Regions from separate parts of the Thermochromatium tepidum ATCC 43061 genome, predicted to be linked through region 1. Evidence: predicted binding sites of a transcription regulator. Region 1 holds the regulator's gene; the other holds the start of a gene.
The links. The regulator sigma-54, encoded in region 1, starts transcription at its own class of promoters, with help from an activator protein. The targets are predictions, from matches to a motif close to TGGCANGNTNCNTGCTT.

Region 1 (7,551 bases):
AGAGTCTAGAAGACCCCAGCGGAATTGGTGGCCCGAACGGGAGTGTCCGAACACAAGGGTCTGACCGATCTGCACCTGGATGCGATGGCTGGAGTGGCGCTAAGGCCTCTGGTGTGGCGGGCCTGACGTCTGATCCAGGGCTCAGACGTGTTATTGTTTGCGCCGAATGTTGCTCCAGACAGCGGATCGATCGACATGACTGAACGACGACGACTCGGCACGACGCCAGCTGTGCTCTCACCGAGTGAGGCCGAGCAGATCGCGCGCCTCGGACGTGCCGTGATCGAGACCGAGGCCGAGGCCGTAGCCGCCCTGGCTGCACGCATCGACTCGGTCTTCGTCCGCGCCTGTGCCCAGATGCTCGCCTGCGACGGGCGGATCGTGGTGCTCGGCATGGGCAAGTCCGGCCACATCGGCGGCAAGATCGCCGCCACCCTGGCCAGCACCGGGACCCCAGCCTTCTTCGTCCATCCCGGCGAGGCCAGCCATGGCGATCTGGGTATGATCACGCCGCGCGACGTGGTACTGGCCATCTCCTACTCGGGCGAGACCCAGGAGCTGTTGACCCTCTTGCCCATCCTCAAACGGCTTGGCGTCCCCCTGATCGCCATGACCGGGCGATGTGAATCGACCCTGGCGCGCGCCGCCGATATCCATCTCGACATCAGCGTCGCCACAGAGGCCTGTCCGCTCGGTCTGGCACCGACATCCAGCACCACGGCGGCCCTGGCCATGGGTGATGCCCTGGCCATCGCGCTCCTGGAGAGCCGAGGGTTCACTGCCGAGGACTTCGCCCGCTCCCACCCAGGCGGACAGCTTGGGCGACGGCTGCTGCTCCATGTCGATGACATCATGCACCGGGATGAGCGCCTGCCCCGGGTCGAGCTCGGCACCCCCTTGCTCAAGGCCCTGGAAGAGATGTCGCGCAAGGGGCTCGGGATGACAGCCGTCCTGGACCAAGGGGGTGCCCTGGTCGGCATCTTCACCGACGGCGACCTGCGCCGTGCGCTCGATCGCGGCATTGACGTCCATCACACATCCATCGACACCGTCATGACCCGTCAGTGCACCACCATCCAATCGGGTGCGCTGGCCGTCGAGGCGGTGCAGCTCATGGAGTCGCGTGCCATCAATGGTTTGCTGGTGGTCGATGCCGAGGGACGGCTGATCGGGGCACTCAATATGCATGACCTGCTGCGGGCTGGAGTCGTCTGAGCCTTGACCCAATGAACTCGTATTGACCCCAGCGCGCGAAGCGGCTACAAGGCAAGCCTCCCACCCTGGACGCAGGCATCACGACCATGACAGAGCTTCGAGAACGCGCCTCTCGCATCCGGTTGGTCATCTTCGACGTCGATGGCGTACTCACCGACGGCAGCCTCTATCTCGGCGACGATGGCCAGGAATACAAGGCATTCAATGCGCGCGACGGTCACGGCATGGTCCTGCTTCAGGAGTCCGGGGTCCACCTGGCCGTGATCACGGGGCGCACCTCCAATGTGGTCCGGATGCGCATGGAGAGCCTCGGTGTCTCCGACATCTTCCAGGGCTATCGCCACAAACTCCCAGCCTACGAACAGATCAAACAGCGTCACGGGCTCAGCGACGACCAGATCGCCTATGTCGGCGATGACGTCATCGACCTGCCGGTAATGCGCCGGGTAGGATTGGCGATCGCGGTCGCGGATGCCGATCCCCGTGTGCGCGAGCTGGCCCACTGGCGCACCACGGCGCCCGGCGGACGCGGTGCGGCGCGCGAGGTCTGCGAGCTCATCCTCGACGCCCAAGGCCGGCTCGCCCCCTTGCTGGCCTCCTACGCATGATCCAATTCGCCGAGCGTCGGTCTGGGGCGCGTCGCCCATGGCTGCTTGGGGCCGGCTTCGCGCTCTTGGGACTCGCGGCCTGGTGGCAGTGGCGCTCGCTGCACGAGGACGATGCGGTGCGCCCGCCGCGCGAGCGACGCCCGGACGCTATCGTCCAGCAGCTCTCGGCCCTGGAGACCGACGCCACAGGCCGCCCGAGCCGGCGTCTGAGCGCCAAGCAACTGCGCCATTATGCCGACGAGGATCTCTCTGAACTCGACGAGCCGCACCTGGTGCTCTATCGCCCCGACGGACCGCCCTGGTTTGCCCGAGCACGCCGGGGCCAGGTGCGGGCCGGCGGTGATCAGGTGCATCTGATCGGGGACGTGCATCTCGATCGTGAAGGGGATGCCACAGGGCGAGCGCTCCATCTGCGGACCGAAGCCATGGTCATCTGGCGCCAGACCGGGCTGGCCGAGACCGATCGTCCGGTAACCATCGACAGCGACGGCGACTCGATCACCGCCAAGGGTATGAAGCTCTGGTATCTGGAAGACAACTCGCGCGTCAGCCTCCAAGGTCGTGCCCACATCCGGCTCTCACCCCAACCCGAACACCGTTCGGCACCATGAGACGTCCCATGTCCTCCAGCTTTTCCAAGTGGCTGCCGCTACTCGGCCTTCTGGTCGGTCTTGGTCTGGGCGCAAACGCCTGGTCGCTCGAAACCGACAGCAAACAGCCGATCTATATCGAGGCCGATGAGGTCGAGGTCCGCGAGTCCGACAACACCAGCATCTATGTCGGTCAGGTCCAGGTCGAACAGGGCAGCATGCAGCTGCGCGCCGACCATGTCACTGTCTATCATCGCGAGGACCGCCGCCCGCGTCTGATCATCGCCCTCGGCACGCCGGCCAGCTACAAACAATTGCTCGACGACGATCAGGGCGAGGTCCGGGCGTTTGCCAAGCGCATGGAATACGACGCTGACAAGGACGAGCTGGTGCTGATCGGTGAGGGTCTGCTGATCCAGGGCGAGGACCGTCTCACGGGGGAGCGCATCCTCTACGACCGGGCCAGGGCCCGTTTCCGTGCCGGCGGCGCAGGTCGGGTCAAGATCACCATCACCCCGGATGCCTCATGAGCGGTCTGAGCGCCGAACACCTGATGAAGCGCTACGGCAGTCGTCAGGTGCTCCAGGATGTCAGTGTCAAGGTCGAGCCGGGTAAGGTCGTGGGCCTGCTCGGGCCGAACGGCGCCGGCAAGACGACCTGCTTTTATCTGATCGTCGGTCTGATCCATGCCGACCAGGGTCGCATCCTGCTCGACGGGCGCGACCTTACCCGGCTGCCCATGCACGCCCGGGCGCGCGCCGGTCTGAGTTACCTACCCCAGGAACCCTCGGTCTTTCGCAAGCTGACTGCCCGCGAGAATATCCTGGCCATCCTCGAGACGCGGCGCGATCTCAAGCGCGCCGAACGCGAGGAACGCGGTGAGCGTCTGCTCGAGGACCTGGGCATCGCCCATGTGGCCGACTCGCTCGCCCTCAGCCTCTCGGGTGGCGAGCGCCGCCGGCTGGAGATCGCCCGCGCCCTGGCGGTTGAACCCAGGGTGATGCTGCTCGACGAGCCCTTCGCTGGTATCGATCCGATCGCCGTCGGCGACATCAAATCCATCGTCACCCATCTGCGTGATCGCTCCATCGGGGTACTCATCACCGATCACAATGTGCGCGAGACGCTCGCCATCTGCGACCATGGCTACATCATCGGCAGCGGCACCGTGATCGCCGCCGGCGAACCGGCCGAGTTGTTGGCCAACCAGCGGGTGCGCGATGTCTATCTAGGTGCCGATTTTTCCATGTAGACTAGACTCAGATTACGGACACCCCATGATGGCTTAAACAGCAATAGACAGACCACAGTTCGGACGCCAACTCGATCGATGAAGCCATCCCTTCAGCTTCGACTCAATCAGCAACTCACGATGACGCCCCAGTTGCAGCAAGCGATCAAACTGCTGCAGCTGTCAACGCTCGAGTTGCAGCGCGAGATCCAGGAGGCGCTCGAAAGCAATCTGATGCTTGAAGAAGGCGAGGAATCCGAACCGCTCGAGGCGGAGTCACTGGAAGATTCCCCTCTGACCCAGCTCGAAGATGATCCCTTCGGTTCTAGCGCATCCGAGTCCGAGTGGCTCCTGGAACGCGAGGTACAAGCCGAGTCGTATGAGATACCGGAGGAGCTGCCGGTCGATACCCAATGGACCGACGTCTTCGACAGCTACCTGCCGCCAACGGCCCACGGCATGAGGGATGACACAGACCAGGACCCACTGTCGAACCGCTCACGTCCGCAGACGCTCTGGGATCATTTGATCTGGCAGCTGAATCTCAGCCGTTTGAGCGAGCGCGATTTCATGATCGCCCAGGCCGTGGTCGACGCCATCGATGCCAACGGCTATCTGCGCGCCGATGTCGATGAACTGGTGGCCACACTCGCCGATCCCACGATCGGCGCCGATGAAGTCGAGACCCAGATCCATCGCGTCCAGTCACTCGACCCAGCTGGCGTCGGGGCGCGCAATCCGCGCGAGTGCCTGTTGATCCAGCTGCGCCAGCTGTCGCCCGAAACGCCCTGGCGCAACCTGGCCATCGCCGTGTGCGAGGCCGGATTCGAACATCTGCCGCGCGGCGACGTCACGGCCCTCTCACGCCTGCTCAAGGCGCCCGAGGACGACCTGACCCAGGCGCTCGATCTCATCCGCCGGCTCAACCCGAAGCCGGGCCGCTTGCTCGCAGAGACGCCCTCGGAGTACGTTGTACCCGACATCTTTGTGCGTAAGAAGGATGGCCGCTGGCAGGTCGAGTTGAACCCTGACATCACCCCCAGACTCAGGGTCAACGCCGACTATGCGCGCCTGGTACGCCGCGCCGACCAGAGCAGCGATGGCCAGACGCTCAAGAGTCACCTCCAGGAGGCGCGCTGGTTCATCAAAAGCCTGGCAAGCCGCAACGAAACTGTACTGCGCGTGGGCGCCAAGATCGTGGAGATGCAGCAGGACTTCCTCGAATACGGCGAAGTGGGGATGCGGCCCATGGTGCTGCGCGACATCGCCGAGGCCCTGAATCTGCACGAGTCGACCATTTCACGGGTGACCACGCAAAAATACATGCATACACCCCGAGGCACATTCGAGCTCAAGTATTTCTTCTCGTCCCACGTCAATACCACCTCTGGCGGCGAGTGCTCGTCGACGGCGATCCGCGCCCTGATCCGCAAGCTGATCGCGGGAGAATCCCCGCGCAGACCTCTCAGCGACAACAAGATCGCTGAGGAACTGGCAAGACAGGGCATCGACGTCGCACGCCTCACAGTCGCCAAATACCGTGAGGCTATGGGTATCCCGGCCTCGAGTGAGCGCAAACGCCTGGCTTAAACAGGCTGTTTGATTCTTTATCAAGGAGTTTAATGATGCAAATCAATCTGACGGGTCATCACATCGACGTCACCGATGCGCTGAAGTCCTATGTCGACAGCAAATTCGAGCGTCTGGCACGCCACTTCGACCACGTCATCAACGCCCATGTCGTCCTGAGCGTCGAAAAGCTCGAGCAGAAGGCCGAGGCCACACTCCATGTCAATGGCGGCAAGGTCTTCGCCGACTCTGTGCACGAGGACATGTATGCGGCCATCGACAGCCTGGTCGACAAGCTCGATCGCCAGGTCATCCGCTACAAGGAGAAGAAGAGCAGTCACCGCGGCGGAGCCGTCAAGACGGCCGAAGCGGAATGAGATCGGCCTCTCCAGTACCTTGGAAGCCGTGTCTTCCGAGGTGATGGAGGCAACACCCATCACACCTCGGTGGCCGGTGCCGCCGGCGCCTGAGGTGTCTTTACATCGAGAACACGACAGAGCGATCAGGCACCAAGTGCGCCCGTCCGCCCGAGGTACCCCAATCTATGACCAGCATCGAATGCCAGCAGCATCCTGGTTGGATCAGCCATTACCCCCGACCACCTGCGGGCGCGTCGGCGGTCAACAGGAGTTGGAGCCATGTTCGGCCCTGACCTGATCAACGAAGCCCGTATCGGATGCGGTCTCGAGATCGCCAGCAAGAAGCGTCTGCTCGAGACCCTCGCCGAACTCCTGGCCAGGGATCATCCCAGGCTCCAGCCCGAGACCGTCTTCGAGCATCTGCTCGAGCGTGAGCGCCTGGGCAGTACCGGACTCGGCCATGGCATCGCCCTGCCCCATGCGCGCATGAAGGACGTCGGCGAGGCGATCGGTGCCTTCGTGCAAACCGTCCGGGGCGTCGATTACGACGCGGCAGATGGCGAGCCGGTCGATCTGGCCTTCGCGCTGCTTGTGCCCGAGTTGGCCAACGAGGAGCATCTGCGGCTTTTGGCACACCTAGCCAGCCTGTTTAGCGACCCGAACGTGCGCGCTCGACTGCGTGAAGCCACCTCGCCTGCCGAGATCCTGCACGTCCTGAGCGCCTTCTAGACCCATGCGACCCGCCCGATTCGCATGATCGACAGCCTCCAGAGCGTCGTCATCCAGACCGGCGCCCAGCTCAAGCTGCGCTGGCTGACCCCAGAACCCCAGACCCCTCGTCCGTTGCGCGGGGTGGACCCAGAGCAGTCGCTGATCGGCTCGCTCAACCTCATCCACCCCAATCGACTCCAGGTCGTCGGCCCCCCCGAACAACGTTACCTGGCGGCACTTGGACGCACCGCCCACGACGAGGCGCTCGACAAGCTCTTCGCCGACCGGCCCGCCGCCGTGATCTTCAGCGATGGACTGGAACCGGGGGCCGATTTCTGCGAGCGCGCCCGCTCAACCCAGACCCCCCTGCTCGGGTCGCTGCTCGGCGATCAGGAACTCATCAACCATCTGCGCTATTTCCTCACCCAGGCCCTGGCCGAGCGCAAGACCATCCACGGCGTCTTCATCGAGGTGCTTGGGATGGGCGTGCTCCTGATCGGCGCGCCGGCCGTCGGCAAGAGCGAGCTCGCGCTCGATCTCATTACCCGCGGCCATCGGCTCATCGCCGACGATGCACCGCGTTTCGCCCGCATCGCCCCTGAAGTGATCGAGGGGAGCTGTCCGGAGACGCTTAGAGATTTCCTGGAGGTACGCGGTCTAGGGATCCTCAACATCCGCGCCATGTTCGGCGAGGGCGCAGTCCTACGTAACAAGACGCTCAACCTCGTCATCGATCTCCAGCCGCTGGCCCAAACCGAACTCGAGTGCATCGACAGGCTCACCGGCAGTCTATCGGCCATGAATGTGCTGGGCGTGGCCATCCCCAAGATCGTCATGCCGGTCGCCCCGGGTCGCAACCTGGCGATCCTGGTGGAGGCGGCCGTCAGACATCAGATCCTGCGCATCCGCGGCTATGATGCCGGCGTGGACTTCATCGACCGCCAGGCGCGCGCCATTCATCTGGACCGACCCGATCCACCCGTCGCCCGCGACTGATCCTATGCCAAATCGCTCGACAGGAGACCCGCCCATGCAGCTGATCATCCTCAGCGGTCTGTCCGGTTCCGGTAAGAGCATTGCGCTCCACACGCTGGAGGACATGGGCTTCTACTGCATCGACAATCTGCCCTTTTTCCTGCTCCAGGATCTGGTGTTCGGGTTGCGCGAGACGCTCGACGAGTCCTTCGGCAAGACGGCGGTCGGCATCGACGCGCGCGGCAATCTCGCGGCACTGCGCCAACTTCCTGAACTGGTGCGCGTCGCCCGCG
Region 2 (7,551 bases), 760 kb from region 1:
CTGGAAGTGCTGCGTTGGACCGACGCCTATCCCGAGTCGCTGGCCGCTGCGCCCGCTCCAGAACCGGCAATCGCCCTGGCGCGCGCCGGCTAGTCGCGACTCTTTAAGATTAAGAAAGGCCAAGGGCTAGAGTCGCTCCAACAATCGCCTCAGGTCGATGCGCACGCGCACCTCTTCCGGATCCACGTAGCGCTTGATGCCCAGCCCGGGTAGCTGGGTATCTCGGACCTGAGGCGGGCTCAGCGGGACGCCGATCGGATCGGCGATGGCGACAGTCAATGGAAAGTTGACGCGCTCTCCACGCCGGATAACGACCGCTGTCTCGCCGCTCTGGAGCCGTACATAGGTTCCGGGTGGATACATGCCGACTTGCTTAGCAAAGATGGCGCCGAGTTCGCCGGCGTAGTCGCGCGTCTCCAGATAGAGATTGCGCACCGCCGCATTGGGCGCCAGGGCTCGTCGGCTCCGGCGCGGGCTGATGCGGGCCACGAACAGGTCGCTCATGCGCAGCAGATGCTGCAGCGAATCGCGCACTGGCTTGCCCCGCGGATAGCCACGGCCATCCGGGGTCTCATGATGCTCTTCGACCAGAGACAGCCAGGTCTCGTCGCTCACCCCCAGCCGACGCAGGCTCTTGGCACCCTCGATCGGGTGTTGCTCGATCGCGCGGCGTTGCTCGACATCCGGGGGCCGGACCTGAGCCGTGAGCTGATCCTGCAAGGCACGCATCGCGATATTCATCGTCAGCGCGGCCCGAGTCAGCGCCTGGAGTCGTTCGCCCTGGATGCCGGCGGGCGGACCCACCAGCTGACAGGTCACAGCCGCTAGCAGTGCATGAGAGACACTATAACCATGGCGTGGATCATGAAGCATCTGTACGAGTACGAACAGACTGTCATCGGGATGTTCCGCCAGGGCTTGGGTCAGCGTGCTTTCGAGCCGAGCAAGTTGAGTTTGGAGATCCGGACCATTGACGGAGTCGGGACTGAGTTTCTGGAGCCGTCGATGCAGCGCCGGCCATAGATCCACAGGCTTCAGTTCGGATATCGGTTGGATGGCGTCACCGTCGAGTGTTGACATGGTCGGGGCGCTGATGGATAGCGACGTCCGTATTCTAAACCGGCATGGTCAAACTGTGCTCCTTGTGGTAAGTCCCGATCTTGATCGATTGGTTGCGCGCGAACAAGGGCGATGAAGCAGGCACTGGCTTACATGGCTCTGATGGACAAAAGAATGGGGCCGAATGGCCCCAAAATCACAACAACAGTCGAGGCATGATGAAGGCACCCCGATCTCGGGAGTGTGGACGGATAGCGCCGACCGCCCTTGGGCGCCGATTAGAGGATGTAGCCGCGCTCGTCGTGCTGTGACAGATCCAGGCCCATGGTCTCCTCTTCCTCGGTGACGCGCAGACCCAGGGTGGACTTCACTGTCAGCAGGATCAGCAAACTGAGCACGCCGCCATAAACCAGGGTCGCCAGGACCGAGACGATCTGGATCAGCACCTGGGCCCCCATGGTCTCGATGCCTTCGGCCAAACCCGAGCCGCCCAGGAGCGGGGAGGCGAAGACACCGGTCAGGATGGCGCCGACGATACCGGCCACGCCATGCACGCCCCAGACGTCGAGCGAGTCGTCGTAGCCAAGTTTGCGCTTGAGCTTGGTTGAGGCGATGAAGGCTAAGAAAGCACCGGCACAGCCGATGGCGATCGCCCCCATGGGGCCGGCGGTACCCGAGGCCGGGGTGATGGCGACCAGCCCGGCGACCGCCCCGGTGGCGATACCCAACACCGAGGGTTTACCGTGATTGATCCACTCGGCGAACATCCAGGTCAGGGCTGCCGTGGCCGTGGCCAGTTGGGTGACCGTCAGCGCCATGCCGGCGGTGCCGTCGGCAGCGAGTTCCGAACCCGCATTGAAGCCAAACCAGCCGATCCAGAGCATCGAGGCCCCCATCACGGTCAGACCCAGGTTGTGCGGCGGCATGGCGGTTCCCGGATAGCCCTTGCGTGGACCGAGTACGAGCGCAGCCATCAGACCAGCGATACCGGCATTGATGTGGACCACGGTGCCGCCGGCAAAATCGATCGCGCCGCCGCCTTCCGCGGTGAATCCAAGGATGGCGCCCAGATTGGCGATCCAGCCACCGCCCCACACCCAGTGCCAGATCGGGACATAGACCAGGGTCAACCACAGCGCCATGAACACCAGCATGGCCGAGAACTTCATGCGCTCGGCAAAGGCGCCGACGATGAGCGCTGGGGTGATGATGGCAAAGGTCATCTGGAAGGTCATGTAGAGCGACTCTGGGATGGTGCCGTTGATCGAGTCGATCGTCAGGCCCGAGAGGAAGAGCCTCTCGAAGCCGCCGATGAGCCACTGCAAGGAGCCACCGTCGGTATAGGCCAGGCTATAGCCATAGATGGCCCACAGCAGGCTCATCATGGCGGTGATGACAAAGCACTGCATGAGTACCGATAGGACGTTCTTGGCACGCACCAGACCGGCATAAAACAGCGACAGCCCGGGGATGGTCATGAACAACACCAGCGCAGTGGCGGTCAGCATCCAGGCCGTATCGCCGGAGTCGAGCCTTGGCGTTTCTTCCTGACCCAGAACCAGGAAGGGCACGAGTCCCAAGCCGACCGCAAGCAGCAGTCGGAGGCGTTTGGAAAAGGGCGTCGATCTCATATTAGAACTCTCAATAAAGTCTTGATCAGAGTGCGTCCGCGCCGGTCTCGCCGGTGCGGATCCGGATGACCTGATCGAGCGCGAAGACAAAGATCTTGCCGTCGCCGATCTTGCCGGTGCGCGCGGCCTTGCTGACGGCCTCGATCACCTGATCGACCCTGGCATCTTCGACGGCGATCTCGACCTTGATCTTGGGCAGGAAGTCCACGACATATTCGGCGCCGCGATAGAGTTCGGTGTGGCCCTTCTGGCGACCGAAGCCCTTGACCTCGGTGACCGTGATCCCGGAGACGCCGAGGTCGCCGAGCGCCTCACGCACGTCATCGAGCTTGAAGGGTTTGATGATGGCTGAAACCAGTTTCATGGTGGTTTGACTCCTTGCAGTGGGAACCCAAGGCTTGGACACCCAGACGACTAAGGCGAACGCGCTCAGAACTCTTTCAGCCAGCCGACCCAGACCCTGGGGTCGTCGTCATAGGTGTCGCGTCCGATCTGGTCGTAGTTGAGGCTGAAGGTACCGAAGTCACCAGCCTTGCGGCTGAGCGTCACACCCCAGTGTGCATAGTCGTTGCCGCCCTCGTTGTAGCGGAAGTCGTAATAGCCGCCGCGTAGGCTCAGACCCAGTTCAAAGGGCAGCTCGAAATCGAGGCTGGCGTGGTAGTAGAGATCGCCCTCGATGTAAGTCGACTCGCCGTCGGCGACGCCATCGGCATCGTCGGCCTGACCATAGAGGGTGTAATCGACGCCGGCGGTCAGCCACTTGTAGGTGGCGCTTGCCCCGATCTCGGAAAAGTCGGAATCGCGCCCGTCTGGATAGGCGTAGTAGATGAGCTTGAGTGCGTAGCTTAAGTCGTCGCTGATCGAGCCGCCGAATCCCGTGTAGAAATCGAGCTCATAGTTGATGTCATTGATGTCGTCGCCGAAGTCCACGTTCGAGACCCAGGTGCCGGCCGAAAAACCGCTCTCGTGGGCATAATCCAGACCGCCCTGGATGGCCGGACCATCTTGGGTCTGGCTCTGGCCGCGCCAGATGTAGTTGCTGACGGCGCCGAGGTTGGCGCTGACCGAGTGCGTTTTTGCAGCGAGTGCGACCTGCGAGGCGCTCGCGCCCACGACTAGGAGGCCGGATGCAACGAGCGCGCTTATTCTCTGTGTCTTCATGGAGGTTCCCTCGTGCTGGGTTGTCGTTGGATGGGGTTGGTCGATCAGGGACGTCTTCGGCTCGAGCAAAGGACGGTTCGATCCAGGTGGTCCCGGCTGCCTATCGCCAAACAAAGCAGAGAACATGCCATCGATCATCAAAACCTGGATTTGACCGCCGGGCGGTGCGGCCTGGCCGGGATGTCACCAAGGTCTGGGAAGGATTCCTGAAGGCCGTGGCGTCTTGGTTTCAGGCGGCTTTAGCGCGTCTGCTTGGATGCTTTTTAGCCTCATGTGCGAAGGCCACACCAGATGGTTGCACCAACATGAGGCGTGCTGGCCCGGTCGAGTCGGGTGGATGCTCGTTCGTGGAGCGGGGCTAAATGCAAGACGGTTCGCGAACACGCCCCTATAATGCCCGATCGAGGTCGCTTTCGATCCTAGCTCTCTATTCCAAGCCCATTTAAGGTCTTCAGACGATGTTGGACCCAAAACACTTCGATGATCTGTTCCAGCGCCTGTCTTCGGCCATGCCGAAGGGGCTCCAGGTCTTGCAGGAGGATATCAACCGCAATCTACGCGCATCGCTGGAAGCGGGGCTGTCGCGTCTCGATCTGGTCACGCGTGAGGAGTTCGACGTGCAGTCGGCGGTGCTGGCGCGCACGCGCGCGAAGCTTTCGATGCTGGAGTCGCGGGTGGCGGCCCTGGAGCAAGCCTTGGCGGCGTCCGGGGATCGAACCGGCTGATTGCGGGGCGGGTCTTGGCCCTCTGTATCCTTTACAGCCGTGGGCGGTTTGGGATCGAGGCGCCGCCGGTCACGGTCGAGGTTCAGCTCTCGGGCGGACTGCCGGCGATATCGATCGTCGGTCTGCCCGAGATGGCGGTGCGCGAGAGCAAGGACCGGGTGCATGGCGCGCTCGTCAACAACAAATTCCAGACCCCCAATGGGCGGGTCACGATCAATCTCGCACCTGCGGATCTGCCCAAAGAGGGCGGGCGTTTCGATCTGCCGATCGCGCTCGGTATCCTGGGGGCCTCAGGCCAGCTCCAGACCGAGACGCTCGAACGCTATGAGTTCATCGGCGAGTTGGCGCTTTCCGGCGAGTTGCGTCCGGTCCAGGGTGTGCTGCCCATTGCCTTGGCGACCCGCGCGTCTGGGCGGGCGCTGATCCTGCCCCGCGCCAATGCTGCCGAGGCGGCCCTGGTCGAGGGGCTCGAGGTGCGCCCGGCCACGCATCTGCGCGCGGTCTGCGCCCATCTCGACGGGATTGAGCCACTGCCGCTCCAATCTGGCTCAGAACGCATCCAGGCCCAGCCTGTCTATCCGGATCTGGCCGATGTGCGCGGTCAGGAGCACGGCAAGCGCGGGTTGGAGATCGCTGCCGCCGGAAGGCACTCGATCCTGATGATCGGGCCGCCCGGTGCCGGCAAGTCCATGCTGGCGATGCGCCTGCCCGGGTTGCTGCCGCCCTTGAGCGAATCCGAGGCGCTGGAGGCAGCGACGATCCGCTCGGTCGGTGGGCGTGACCCCTTCGATCCGTCGCGCTGGCTGGAGCGCCCCTTCCGCTCACCGCATCACACGGCCTCGGCGGCGGCCCTGGTCGGCGGTGGCACCCAGCCACGACCGGGCGAGATCTCCCTGGCGCATCATGGCGTGCTCTTTCTCGACGAGCTGCCTGAGTTTGATCGTCGGGTGCTGGAAGTGCTGCGCGAGCCGCTGGAGGCGGGCTGGATCGACATCGCGCGTGCGGCACGTCAGGTGCGTTTCCCTGCGCGGTTCCAGATGGTCGCGGCCATGAATCCCTGTCCTTGTGGTTATCTGGGCGACAGTACCGGGCGCTGCCGTTGCAGTCCAGACCAGGTGGCGCGTTACCGCCGGCGTCTGTCCGGTCCGCTGCTCGATCGCATCGATCTGCATGTCGAGGTCTTGCGCCTGGACGTGGAGCAGCTCACCAGACCGGCGGCGCGCGCGACCGAGACCACGGCCCAGGTGCGCGCCCGTGTCATGGCGGCGCACGAACGACAGCTGGCGCGCGCTGGCAAGTCCAATGCCGAGCTGATGCCCGCCGAGATCGAGCGCGACTGTGCGCTCGATGCCGCGGGACGGAAGCTGATCGAGCAGGCCCTGACACGACTGGCGCTCTCGGCGCGCGCCTATCACCGGATTCTCAAGGTGGCGCGCACCATCGCCGACCTGGGCGGCGCCGAGCGCATCGACACGACACATCTGAGCGAGGCCATTGGTTACCGCCGGCTCGATCGGGGCGTCAAAGTTTGAGTCGGCGCCATTTCCGCTCTGCTAGATTTAGGATCTAGCAGGGCAACGCGCGCCGGTGCACCTCGGTATCGGATGCGCGACCATCATCGCCGATCGTCGTAACCTAACATCAGGGGGGCGTTATGGACCGTCAGCAAGCCGCAAATTTCATGCTCGACTGTTTGCGCAAGATGATGCAGAAGAATGGGTCCGATCTCTTCATCTCCGCCGGATTTCCCCCTGCCTGCAAGATCCACGGACGCATGACGCCGATGAGCACGCAGACGCTGTCTGGCGAGCAGACCAACATCCTGGTGCGTTCGATCATGAACGATCGCCAGGTGCGCGACTTCGATGCCCACAAGGAGTGCAACTTCGCCATCAGCCCCAAGGGTATTGGACGCTTCCGCGTCAATGCCTTCGTGCAACAGGGGCTCTCGGGCGCGGTGTTGCGTACCATCAACTCCAACATCCCGACCATCGAGGAGCTCAAACTGCCGCCGGTGCTCAAGGAGATCGTGATGAACAAGCGCGGCCTGGTACTCATGGTCGGCGGTACGGGTTCGGGTAAGTCCACCTCCCTGGCGGCCATGATCGGTCATCGTAACGCCAACAGCTATGGTCACATCATCACTATCGAGGATCCGGTCGAGTATGTGCACCCGCATATCAACTGTCTGGTGACCCAGCGCGAGGTCGGGGTCGACACCGAGAGCTGGGACGCCGCCCTCGTCAACACCCTACGTCAGGCCCCGGACGTGATCCTGATCGGCGAGATCCGCACCCGCGAAACCATGGAACATGCGATCAACTTCGCCGAGACCGGACACCTCTGTCTCTCGACGCTGCACGCCAACAGCGCCAACCAGGCACTCGACCGCATCATCAACCTTTTCCCCGAGGAGCGCCGCGCTCAGCTGCTGATGGATCTCTCGCTCAACCTGAAGGCGATCATCTCGCAGCGTCTGCTGCCCTGCACCGATGGTGGGCGTATCGCCGCCGTCGAGATCATGCTCAACTCACCTCTGATCCAGGATCTGATCTTCAAGGGCGACGTCGGCGGCATCAAGGCGGTTATGAAGAAATCGCGCGAACTCGGGATGCAGACCTTCGACATGGCGCTGTTCGATCTGTATGAGGCCGGGAAGATCTCTTACGAAGACGCCCTGCGCAACGCCGACTCCATGAATGGTCTGCGTCTAGCGATCAAGCTCGAAGGCCGTAGCGCACGCGAGAAGGATCATTTCAGCGGGACTGAAGCCCTGTCGATCCTCAACGACGAGGACGAGGAGGACGATCCGGATTCGAATAGATTCGGTGGGCCCTCGCCAGTCTCGACCATCGAAGACCCGCCGACACCCTTCACGCCGAATCGATAACGCGCTGCGACGGTAAGCCGCCATGGATATCAAGCCGTATCTCGAGCTCATGATCAAGCACAAGGCATCGGACCTGTTCTTCGCC

Region 2: a site for sigma-54 is predicted at 3,965-3,981, ahead of E6P07_RS07100 (TorF family putative porin). Genes of this name have one in related genera too.

Annotation. Positions count from the first base shown of each region.
Region 1 covers NZ_CP039268.1:2,325,260-2,332,810, forward strand. The annotation lists gene E6P07_RS10700 (KpsF/GutQ family sugar-phosphate isomerase) at 196-1,215, shown strand; gene kdsC (3-deoxy-manno-octulosonate-8-phosphatase KdsC) at 1,302-1,823, shown strand; gene lptC (LPS export ABC transporter periplasmic protein LptC) at 1,820-2,434, shown strand; gene lptA (lipopolysaccharide transport periplasmic protein LptA) at 2,443-2,943, shown strand; gene lptB (LPS export ABC transporter ATP-binding protein) at 2,940-3,665, shown strand; gene E6P07_RS10725 (RNA polymerase factor sigma-54) at 3,744-5,234, shown strand; gene hpf (ribosome hibernation-promoting factor, HPF/YfiA family) at 5,270-5,590, shown strand; gene E6P07_RS10735 (PTS sugar transporter subunit IIA) at 5,852-6,301, shown strand; gene hprK (HPr(Ser) kinase/phosphatase) at 6,326-7,279, shown strand; gene rapZ (RNase adapter RapZ) at 7,314-7,551, shown strand, end outside.
Region 2 covers NZ_CP039268.1:1,564,000-1,571,550, reverse strand. The annotation lists gene E6P07_RS07120 (UDP-2,3-diacylglucosamine diphosphatase) at 1-93, shown strand, start outside; gene E6P07_RS07115 (HD-GYP domain-containing protein) at 127-1,080, opposite strand; gene E6P07_RS07110 (ammonium transporter) at 1,338-2,690, opposite strand; gene glnK (P-II family nitrogen regulator) at 2,716-3,054, opposite strand; gene E6P07_RS07100 (TorF family putative porin) at 3,120-3,851, opposite strand; gene ubiK (ubiquinone biosynthesis accessory factor UbiK) at 4,310-4,576, shown strand; gene E6P07_RS07090 (YifB family Mg chelatase-like AAA ATPase) at 4,591-6,108, shown strand; gene E6P07_RS07085 (PilT/PilU family type 4a pilus ATPase) at 6,231-7,466, shown strand; gene E6P07_RS07080 (PilT/PilU family type 4a pilus ATPase) at 7,489-7,551, shown strand, end outside.